3 linked regions of the Kaistia algarum genome follow. The protein of the gene in region 1 interacts with the protein of each later gene in a pairwise test. Links are inferred from orthologs where the notes say so. Each region holds a gene or a part of one and is shown in the gene's direction. Other genes may lie near its edges. The genes, in order: dnaQ, OSH05_RS24155 and dnaE.

What was found.
Region 2: the proteins of dnaQ (region 1) and OSH05_RS24155 interact in binary tests that used the Escherichia coli proteins (3 or more experiments, as listed by UniProt). The link is inferred for Kaistia algarum from one-to-one orthologs.
Region 3: the proteins of dnaQ (region 1) and dnaE interact in binary tests that used the Escherichia coli proteins (3 or more experiments, as listed by UniProt). The link is inferred for Kaistia algarum from one-to-one orthologs.

What each region holds. Positions count from the first base shown.
Region 1 is NZ_JAPKNJ010000001.1:2,058,463-2,061,558, reverse strand. Bases 117-3,065 are described here. They hold dnaQ (DNA polymerase III subunit epsilon), read left to right. Parts: upstream 117-1,210; coding sequence 1,211-1,921; downstream 1,922-3,065. Other genes in these bases: OSH05_RS09995 (Tim44/TimA family putative adaptor protein), read left to right, coding at 2,641-3,065; secB (protein-export chaperone SecB), read right to left, coding at 1,922-2,395; coaE (dephospho-CoA kinase), read left to right, coding at 535-1,143; OSH05_RS10015 (shikimate dehydrogenase), read left to right, coding at 117-538. In the rest of the region: more of OSH05_RS10015, read left to right, coding at 1-116; more of OSH05_RS09995, read left to right, coding at 3,066-3,096. UniProt on the Escherichia coli protein: DNA polymerase III is a complex, multichain enzyme responsible for most of the replicative synthesis in bacteria. The epsilon subunit contain the editing function and is a proofreading 3'-5' exonuclease.
Region 2 is NZ_JAPKNJ010000005.1:37,182-40,240, reverse strand. What follows is about bases 21-2,932. They hold OSH05_RS24155 (DNA polymerase III subunit gamma/tau), read left to right. Parts: upstream 21-523; coding sequence 524-2,341; downstream 2,342-2,932. Other genes in these bases: recR (recombination mediator RecR), read left to right, coding at 2,713-2,932; OSH05_RS24150 (YbaB/EbfC family nucleoid-associated protein), read left to right, coding at 2,373-2,696; nudC (NAD(+) diphosphatase), read right to left, coding at 21-149. Also shown: more of nudC, read right to left, coding at 1-20; more of recR, read left to right, coding at 2,933-3,059. UniProt on the Escherichia coli protein: Part of the beta sliding clamp loading complex, which hydrolyzes ATP to load the beta clamp onto primed DNA to form the DNA replication pre-initiation complex.
Region 3 is NZ_JAPKNJ010000002.1:886,397-890,564, reverse strand. What follows is about bases 90-4,110. They hold dnaE (DNA polymerase III subunit alpha), read left to right. Parts: upstream 90-433; coding sequence 434-3,910; downstream 3,911-4,110. Other genes in these bases: OSH05_RS17385 (hypothetical protein), read right to left, coding at 3,917-4,110. In the rest of the region: more of OSH05_RS17385, read right to left, coding at 4,111-4,168. UniProt on the Escherichia coli protein: DNA polymerase III is a complex, multichain enzyme responsible for most of the replicative synthesis in bacteria. This DNA polymerase also exhibits 3' to 5' exonuclease activity. The alpha chain is the DNA polymerase catalytic subunit.

The sequences.
Region 1 (3,096 bases):
CAACACCGATGCGCCGGGCTTCCTCGCCAATCTCGACCAGAGCGCATCGGACTTCGGTGGACGCGGCGGTCCGGCGATCGTGCTGGGAGCCGGCGGCGGCGCAAGGGCGGTCATCTGGTCGCTGCGCGAGCGGGGCTTCGCGCCGATTCATGTCGTGAACCGCACCCGCGCTCGCGCGGAAGCGCTCGCGGAGCGATTCGGCGCCGCCGTCCGGGCGGCGGGCTGGGAGGATCTGCCGGCGCTGCTGCCTTCGGCGTCCATTCTGGTCAACACCACATCCCTCGGCATGGAGGGCGAGCCGCCGCTGGAGATCGATCTCGAGCCGGCGCCCGACGAACTTCTCGTCACCGACATCGTCTATGTTCCGCTGGTGACGCCGCTGCTCGCCAAGGCACGCCAGCGCGGCCTTGCCACGGTCGACGGCCTCGGCATGCTGTTGCATCAGGCGGCGCCCGGCTTCGAGCGCTGGTTCGGTACACGTCCCGAGGTGACGGAGGAACTCCGGCAGCTTGTGCTCGCCGACATGGAATCCCGATGATCACCATCGGCCTTACCGGCTCGATCGGCATGGGCAAGTCGACGCTCGGCCGTTTTTTCGCGGCGCGAGGCGCCCCTTTGCTCGACGCCGATGCCATGGTCCACGCCCTCTATCGCGGCGCCGCCGTCGATCCGGTTGGGCAGGTGTTTCCGGACGCCATTCGTGATGGAGCCGTCGACCGCGCGCTCCTCTCGGCCGAAATCGCCCGGCGGCCAGCGGCGCTGGCCGAGCTGGAAGCGATCGTCCATCCTCTGGTGCGGGCCGGGCAGGCGGAATGGCTGGCGAAAGTCCGGGGCGCCGGGCATGCCTTCGCTGTGCTCGACATTCCGCTGCTGTTGGAGACCGGCGGCGAGACGCGCGTCGACGTCGTGGTGGTGGCCTCGGCTCCATCGCAGATCCAGCGCGCCCGCGTCCTGGCTCGTCCCGGCATGAGCTCGGCGAAGCGGGACGCAATCCTGGCGCGGCAAATGCCCGATGCGGAGAAACGCGGGCGCGCGCATTTCGTCGTCGATACGGGCGGGGCGCTGGAAGCGGCCGAACGCCAGGTGGACGACATCCTGCGCGCGCTGGCTGCCAGCGCAGCGGCGCGAGGTGTCAGGGGATGAACGCCCTCGAGGCTTGTACGGCCGAAGGCGACGCCGCAGGATAACAGCGGCAAAAGGAAGAACGAATTTGCGCGAGATCGTTTTCGACACCGAAACCACCGGCCTCGAGCCGTTGAAAGGCGACCGGCTGGTCGAGATCGGCGGCATCGAGCTGCTCAACCACATCCCCACGGGCCGGAGCTATCACGTCTATGTCAATCCCGAGCGCTCGATGCCGGTCGAGGCATTTCGCGTTCATGGCCTCTCGGACGAATTCCTCGCCGACAAGCCGCTGTTTCGCGATGTGGTCGACGATTTCATCGCCTTCATAGAGGGCGCGACGTTGATCGCTCACAATGCGACCTTCGATATCAGCTTCATCAATGCGGAATTCGCGCGGCTCTCGCGTCCGCCGATCCCGCCGGACCGCGTGATCGACACGCTGATGCTGGCGCGTCGCAAGCATCCTGCCGGGCCGAACTCGCTGGATGCGCTCTGCTCGCGCTACGGCATCGATACGTCGAAGCGTACGCTGCATGGCGGCCTGCTCGACGCCGAACTGCTGGCGGAGGTCTATATCGAGCTGATCGGCGGGCGCCAGCCGGATCTGGTTCTGGTGAGGGCGGAGGAGAGGACGACAAGCTCCGGCATCGCCGGGTCGGCCGTGCGACGGCCGCTGGTGCGGCCTGCGCCGCTCGCCCCGCGCGGCAACGAGGAAGAGTTCGCCGCGCACGAGGCCTTTGTTGGGAAGATCAAGGACGCACTCTGGAGCCGCTATGCGGCGGCAGAGGCGGAGTGATCAGCTAGGGCGGCCAGAAGGCTGCGTCTGGGCGAATTCCATCAGGCGCTGGCGATACAACGCGGTGAAATCGACCGGATCGATAAGCAGCGGCGGGAAGCCACCATTGCGCGTCAGGTCGGCGAGGATCTGACGAGCGAACGGGAACAGCAGCCGCGGGCACTCGATCATCAGCAGCGGCGGAAGGTTTTCCTTCGGCACATTCGTGATGCGGAACACGCCAGCATAAAGCAGCTCGGCCACGAAGAGGACCTGATCGCCGTCGGTGGCGCGGCCCTCAAGGCGGAGTTCGATTTCGAAATCCTCCTCGTCCAGCGGGTTCGCCGAGACGTTGATGCCGATATTGATGTTCGGAGCCTGCCTGCGCGGACCGAGCGAACGCGGTGCTCCGGGGTTCTCGAACGACAGGTCCTTTACGTACTGGATAAGGACCGTGAGGTTCGGCTGCGCGCCGTCTTCATTGATATCGGCCATGGCATGGCGCTCCTGTCGACTGGCGGAATTCGATCGTCCGCTTTCGGACGGCTCGCTAACACTTCCGAACCGGCGACACAAGCGCGAGGGGGGCTCCGGCGCGCGACGGCTTGACAGCACCGCCCTTCATCGGGCTTGAGAGCTTGACGCTCTTGGATCGGCGATCGACCATGACCAGATATAGGTTAAGGTCATGCGCGACCGGGTCTAGCGGCGCTACCGAATTGGGACAGGATGCCATCGGCATGAGCTTTGATATCTACACGCTGATATTCCTCGTCCTCGCGGTCGTGATCTTCTTCAAGCTCAGAAGCGTGCTGGGCCAGCGCACGGGCACGGAGCGACCTTCTTTCGATCCATTCTCAAGGCGCAACAAGAATGCCGAAAAGCCGGATGACGGCAAGGCGATCGACGCGCAGCCGGTTGGCGGCGCGGGGCAGGACGGCGGCAATGTCGTGTCGCTGCCGCGGCCCGAGGGCGCTCCCGCAGCTGTGGCTGCGGATGAGCGCATCGCGGCGGTGGCCACAGCCGGCTCGCCGGCGGCGATCGGCCTTGGCGCCATCCTGCTCGCCGACCGCAACTTCGATCCCGGGCAGTTCCTCGACGGCGCCCGCACCGCGTACGAGCTGATCGTAACCGCTTTCGCGCGCGGCGACCGCAAGGCGCTCAAGCCCTTGCTCGGCCGCGAAGTCTTCGACGGT
Region 2 (3,059 bases), on another replicon or contig:
AGGAAGATGCGCGCGGAAGGGTCGGCGAGTGTAGCGGCAAGCGTCGATTCGTTGCGCGCTTCGCTGCGGCGTTCGAGACGGTTGCCAGAAAAGCCGGTCAGGGTGCTCGGCTCCGGCGTCGGCAGGCGGGAAAAAACGGAACGGGTCATTGCGCGTGGTGATCGAGAGGGGCGGGTCAAGCGCCGGCAGGCCGGCCGATTCCCTTGGGGGCGGCCATTACGCCACAGAGCGTTCCTCGGCGATAGTCCCGTGCCGCGCGAGGGGGCTTGCCTTCGTCGCGCCAAAAGACGATATGTGCGGCGGGAGGTTGGTGGTGGACGTACCACTCGCCAACCGGGTCAGGTCCGGAAGGAAGCAGCCCCAACGAGCCAGGCACGGGTCGCGTGCCAGCCTCCCACTTTTCCCCTATCGTCTCCGCGCGTGCCGCCCATCTGGGCGGGCGTTGCCGCATGAGAGGATTTATCCTCGCGCTTTGCGGCCGATCGCGGATATATCCATCAGCGAACAGGGCGACGGACCGGCGATGGATGGCGGCGATCAGATAAGCGGGACGACGACTGGCGCTGGCGGCGCCTATCGTGTCCTTGCGCGCAAATACCGGCCGAAGAGCTTCGACGACCTCGTCGGCCAGGAGCCGATGGTCCGCACGCTGACGAACGCGTTCGAAACCGGGCGGATCGCGCAGGCCTATATGCTGACGGGCGTGCGCGGCGTCGGCAAGACGACGACTGCGCGCATCCTCGCCCGTGGCCTCAACTACAAGACCGAGACGATCGATCGGCCGACCATCGAAATGCCCGTGCTTGGCGTCCATTGCGCCGAGATCATGGAAGGGCGCCATGTCGACGTGATCGAGATGGACGCGGCCTCCAATAACGGCATCGACAATATCCGCGAGATCATCGAGGCAGTTCGCTACAAGCCGGTTACGGCCCGCTACAAGGTCTATATCCTCGACGAAGTGCACATGCTCTCCGGCGCCGCCTTCAACGGCCTGTTGAAGACGCTGGAGGAGCCGCCGGAGCATGTGAAGTTCATCTTCGCCACCACCGAGATCCGCAAGGTGCCGGTCACGGTGCTGTCGCGCTGCCAGCGTTTCGATCTGCGCCGCATCGAATCGGGCCAGCTCATCGGCTTGCTCTCCTCGATCACGCAGAAGGAGAACGTCGAGATCGACGGCGAGGCGCTCGCCATGATCGCGCGCGCCGCCGAGGGCTCGGCTCGCGATTCGCTGTCGCTGCTCGACCAGGCCATCGCTCATGGTGCCGGCGCGATCCGCGCCGAGGATGTGCGCGCCATGCTCGGCCTCGCCGACCGGGCCCGCATCGTCGATCTCTTCGAGGCGCTGATGGCCGGCCGTACCGCCGAGGCGCTGAGTCTTCTGAAACATCAATACGATATCGGCGCCGATCCTTCCGTCGTGCTTCAGGACCTCGCCGCCTTCACCCATATGGTGACGCGCTTCAAGGTCGTGCCGGACCCTTCCGATCAGGCAGCCTTGCCCGAATCGGAGCGCCAGCGGGCGGCTGCTTTTGCGGCAGCTCTTTCGCTTCGCGTGCTGTCGCGCGCCTGGCAGATGCTGATCAAGGGCATCGATGAGGTCGCGACCTCAAGCCGGCCTCTCGCCGCCGCCGACATGGTGCTGATCCGCATCGCCCATGTCGCCGATATGCCGACACCGGACGAGGCGCTGCGGCTGCTGAAGTCTGGCGCCGCCCTTCCCGCATCGGCGCCGGCGAGCCCGGCGCCCGCCGCGTCGTTGCCTTCGGGTCCGACGGCTAGTGCCCGCACCGGCAATGGCGGGCTTCGGCCCCTGCCGGCGGTCGAGGCCTTTGCAGCGCCCGATCCCGCGCCGCAGCCGGTCCCCACGCCGAGCGCCAAGGCGGAGCCGGCGATTCGCTTTCAGCGTTTTGACGATCTGGTCGCCTATGTCGGCATGAAGCGCGACGTTCCGTTGAAGCTCGCCCTCGAGACGCAGGTGCGGGTCATCCGGTTCGATTCCACATTGCTCGAATTCGAGCCGGTCGATGGAGCCGGGCGGGGTCTCGCGGCCGAGATCATGAGGAAGGTCAGCGACTGGACCGATACTCGTTTCAGCGTCGTGGTTGGCAAAGGCGCGACGGAGCCGACCATCGCCGAGGCGCGGGCGGCCATGAAGCTGAAGGCGCGCAGCGATGCGCGCTCGGATCCCTTGGTCGCGGCCGTTTTGGCGCGGTTCCCCGGCGCCGAGATCGTCGACGTGCAGATTCGGTCGGAGGAGGGCGCGGACGCGATCCTGCCGCCTGCCAACATCCCGGCGACCGAGAACCCCGACGAAGCGCCGGAAGCCGGCGAAGATTGAACTTTCAGAACGACAAGAGGAGCGAAGGCCTATGAGCGATTTCCTGGGCATGATGAAGAAGGCCAAGGAACTGCAGTCCAAAATGCAGGATATGCAGGCCGAAGTCGCAACCATCGAGGTCGATGGCGCCTCCGGTGCCGGGCTCGTCCAGATCACCATGACCGCCAAGGGCGACCTCCGGAAGCTCACGATCGACCCCTCCCTGATGAAGCCGGACGAGGTCGAGATTCTGGAGGACCTGATCATCGCCGCCCATGCCGACGCGCGGGCGAAGGCCGAGAAGGCGATGGCCGACAAGATGCAGGCGCTGACCGGCGGCCTCGGCCTGCCGCCAGGCCTCAAGCTGCCGTTCTGAGGCGCTTCCCGCCACCATGGCCCGTTCCGTCCTTGGACCCGAGATCGAGCGGCTGATCCAGCTTCTCGCCAAGCTGCCCGGCCTCGGACCGCGATCGGCGCGGCGCGCCGCGCTGGCGCTGATCAAGAAGAAGGAGCAACTGCTGGTCCCGCTCGCGGGCGCGATGAATGTTGCGGCCGAGCGGGTCAAGGTCTGCTCTGTCTGCGGCAATATCGATACCGTTGACCCCTGCTCGATCTGCACCGATCCCGAGCGCGATGGCCGCATTCTCATCGTCGTCGAGGATGTCTCGGATCTCTGGGCGCTGGAGCGGGCCGGGGCCATGAAGGCGCGCTACCATGTGCTCGGCGGCACGCTGTCGCC
Region 3 (4,168 bases), on another replicon or contig:
CCTCTCGCTTAGCAGGCGGGCGCTCTATCCACCTGAGCTACCACTGCAACAGCCTTTCGAGGCAGGTCGTGTTCGCACGACGCAGCAACTATAGCGCGAGTCTACTAGAATTCCAAACTGAGACACTACCCCTAAATCCCGGCTGTTGACGAAAAGAACAAAACATGAACATATGGGGATATCGATGTGAATTCAGGGGATAAGCCGATGTCGATCTTGCTTCGCGATGCCGCCGCTCTCGTCGTTCTCGCTTCGTTTGTGGCGACCGTTACGCTCTGGTCGGATCTCGTCGCCCGCCTCGTCTGAGCTGCGTCTTCCGTTCTCCACAGGCGACGATGGGCCACGGCGTTGGCCGTGGACTATGGAGCGTCTGGGCGGGAGAATGGGGCACTAGGCGGCCCCCGAGTCGGGCGGGCGCGGCGGGAGACGAGCCATGGGCAGTGCGGAGCGGGCCGGGATCGTATCGAAGGTCGGCTTCGTGCATCTTCGCGTCCATTCGGCCTATTCGCTGCTCGAAGGGGCGCTGCCTCTCAAGAAGCTGACCAAGCTGGCGCTTGCCGACCAGATGCCGGCCCTGGCGCTGACCGATACCGGCAATCTCTTCGGTGCGCTGGAATTCTCGGAAAAGATGGTCGAGATCGGCATTCAGCCGATCATCGGCTGCCAGATGGCTGTCGCCTTTGACGATGGCTTCGAGCCGGGGCGGCGCGGCGCCTCTGCCGGGCGGCAACTTGCCGATCTCGTGCTGATCGCCGCCAGCGAGGCGGGCTATTGGAACCTCGTCCGTCTGGTTTCGCTTTCCTTCATGGAGAGCGAGGCGATCGACAAGCCGAATATCTCCTTTGCCGCGCTGGAGGCGGCAAGTGAGGGGTTGATCGTGCTGACCGGCGGCGCCAACGGGCCGGTCGACCAGGCGATCCGTGCCGGGCAGGGCGCTTTTGCCGGCGAGCGTCTTTCCCGCCTCGCTGCTTTGTTCGGCGACCGCCTCTATGTCGAATTACAGCGCCACGGCACGCCGGACGAGGCGCGCCATGAGAGCGAACTTCTGACGCTCGCCTATGGCATGGGCCTGCCGCTGGTCGCGACCAACGAAGCGTTTTTCCCGGCGCGGGGCGACTATGAGGCGCATGACGCGCTGATCGCGATCGCCGAGGGCGCTGTGATCGCCGAGGAGAAGCGCCGCCGGCTGACGGCGGAGCATTATTTCAAGACCCGCGCCGAGATGATCGCGCTGTTTGCCGATCTGCCTGAGGCGACGGCGAATTCGGTCGAGATCGCGATGCGATGCCGCTACCGGCCGATGAAGCGCAAGCCGATCCTGCCGCGCTTCGCTGGCGCCGATGCCGAGCCGGAGGCGGCCGAGGCCGCGGAGATCGAGGCGCTGCGGCTGGCCGCGCGCGGCGGTCTGGATCGTCGGCTCGAGCGCCACGGCCTCGCGCCGGGCCTCTCGGACAAGGATTATCGGGACCGGCTCGAATTCGAGCTCTCGGTCATCGAGAAGATGAAGTTTCCGGGCTATTTCCTCATCGTCGCCGACTTCATCCAATGGGCGAAATCGCAGGGGATTCCCGTCGGCCCGGGGCGTGGCTCGGGCGCCGGCTCGCTGGTCGCCTGGTCGCTGACCATTACCGATCTCGACCCGATGCGCTTCGCCTTGCTGTTCGAGCGCTTCCTCAATCCCGAGCGCGTCTCGATGCCGGATTTCGACATCGACTTCTGCCAGGACCGGCGCGACGAGGTCATCGACTACGTCCAGCAGAAATATGGCCGCGATCAGGTCGCGCAGATCATCACGTTTGGAACGCTCCAGGCGCGTGCCGTGCTGCGCGACGTCGGCCGCGTGCTGCAGATGCCCTATGGCCAGGTCGATCGGCTGTGCAAATTGGTGCCGCAGAATCCGGCCAATCCGGTTTCGCTCGACAAGGCGATCGAGGACGAGCCGCGCCTGCGCGCCGCCCGCGATGAGGAACCGATCGTGGCGCGCCTGCTCGACATGGCGCAGAAGCTCGAGGGCCTCTATCGCCATGCCTCGACCCACGCCGCCGGCATCGTGATCGGCGACCGAAGGCTCGACGCGCTGGTGCCGCTCTACCGGGATCCGCGCTCGAACATGCCGGTCACCCAGTTCAACATGAAATGGGTCGAAAGCGCCGGCCTGGTCAAGTTCGACTTCCTCGGCCTGAAGACGCTGACGGTCCTCGAAACCGCTGTAAAACTCGTCGCCAAGCGCGGGATTGGACTCGATCTTTCGGCTTTGCCGCTCGACGACAAGCCGACCTATGAGATGCTCCAGCGCGGCGAGACGGTGGGCGTGTTCCAGCTGGAAAGCCAGGGCATGCGCAAGGCGCTGGTCGGCATGAAGCCGGACCGTTTCGAGGACATCATCGCCCTCGTCGCGCTCTATCGCCCCGGTCCGATGGACAATATCCCGGTCTATAATGCGCGCAAGCATGGCGAGGAGAAGCCGGATTACCTTCACCCCAAGCTGGAAATGGTGCTGAAGGAGACGCACGGCGTCATCATCTACCAGGAACAGGTGATGCAGATCGCGCAGATTCTCTCCGGCTATTCGCTCGGCGAAGCCGATCTGCTGCGCCGCGCCATGGGCAAGAAGATTAAGGCGGAGATGGATGCGCAGCGCGCCCGCTTCGTCGAGGGCGCGGTTCGCGAGGGCCTGACCCAGGACCACGCCGACATGATCTTCGATCTGCTGGCGAAGTTTGCCGATTACGGCTTCAACAAGAGCCACGCAGCGGCCTATGCGCTGGTCGCCTATCAGACGGCCTATCTGAAGGCGAACTATCCGACCGAGTTCCTTGCCGCGTCGATGACTCTCGACATGGGCAACACCGACAAGGTCAATGATTTCCGCCGCGATGCGATGCGGCTCGGCATCAAGGTCGATCTGCCGTCGGTAAACCGATCGGGCGCCGTCTTCGACGTCGAGGCGGGCCGCATCCTCTATTCGCTGGCCGCGGTGAAGGGTGTGGGTGCGCAGGCGGTCGAGCATCTGGTCGAGGCGCGGGCCGAGCGGCCGTTCCGTGACTTGTCGGATTTCGCCGCCCGCATCAACCCGAAGATCCTCAACAAGCGCACGCTGGAAAGCCTCATCGCGGCCGGCGCGCTCGACGATCTGGAGCCCGACCGCGCCCGCGTCACGGCCGGCGTCGACCGGATCATGGGCCTCGGCGCCCGCCGCGTCGAGGGCGCCGCGCTCGGGCAGGATGAATTGTTCGGCGGGGGCGGGGGGGAAGCCGAGAAGCTCGTTCTCGCGCCGGCCGAGCCCTGGCTCCCGGCGGAAAAGCTGCAGCGTGAATTCGCGGTGGTCGGCTTCTATCTGTCGGCGCATCCGCTCGATGAATATGCCCCGGTGCTGAAGCGGCTGCGCGTCCAGAACTGGGCCGATTTTTCCGAGGCCGTGCATCGCGGCGCCGCTGCAGGGCGTCTCGCCGGTACGGTGACGGCGCGGCAGGAGCGCAAGACCAAGACCGGCAACCGGATGGGCATCGTCCAGTTCTCCGACCCGACCGGACAGTTCGAGGCGATCCTCTTTTCCGAGGCGCTGAACGAGTTTCGCGACGTGCTGGAGCCCGGCCTCTCGGTAGTCGTGCAGGTTGCCGCCGAGGATCGGCCGGAGGGCATCAGCGTGCGCATCGTCTCGGTCAAGCCGCTCGACGCCATGGCGACGGGGCTGAAGCAATTGCGCGTCTTCCTGCGCGGCGAGGCGCCGCTGCCAAGCCTCGACCGCCATCTGCCGCGCGGCGGCGACGGCGATGTCAGCCTCGTCCTGCTGCTGGATGGCGGCCAGCGCGAAGTCGAGGTCCAACTCCCGGGCCGCTACGCGCTATCACCGCAACTGGCCAGCGCGCTGCGCGCGGTCGGTGGCATTGAGCATGTCGAACTGGTCTAGGCGGCCTCAATAGCTCGTCGGCAGCAATTGCGCCGCGGCATAGAGACCGACCGGCACATAGAGCACCGTGCCAAGCATCTGGACGCGCCGGGAGCCGGCAAAGACCAGGATCGGCAGCAGGCCGAGCGCGAGGTTGAGAAACGTCGCCGCCGAAAGGACGGGCGTGCCCCAGAAGAGAAGGTTGATGAGGAGGGCAAGACCATTGAAGACGGCCACCGCGATGAGGCTCCAGCGGCCGTCAGCCTCGAAATAGCGGCG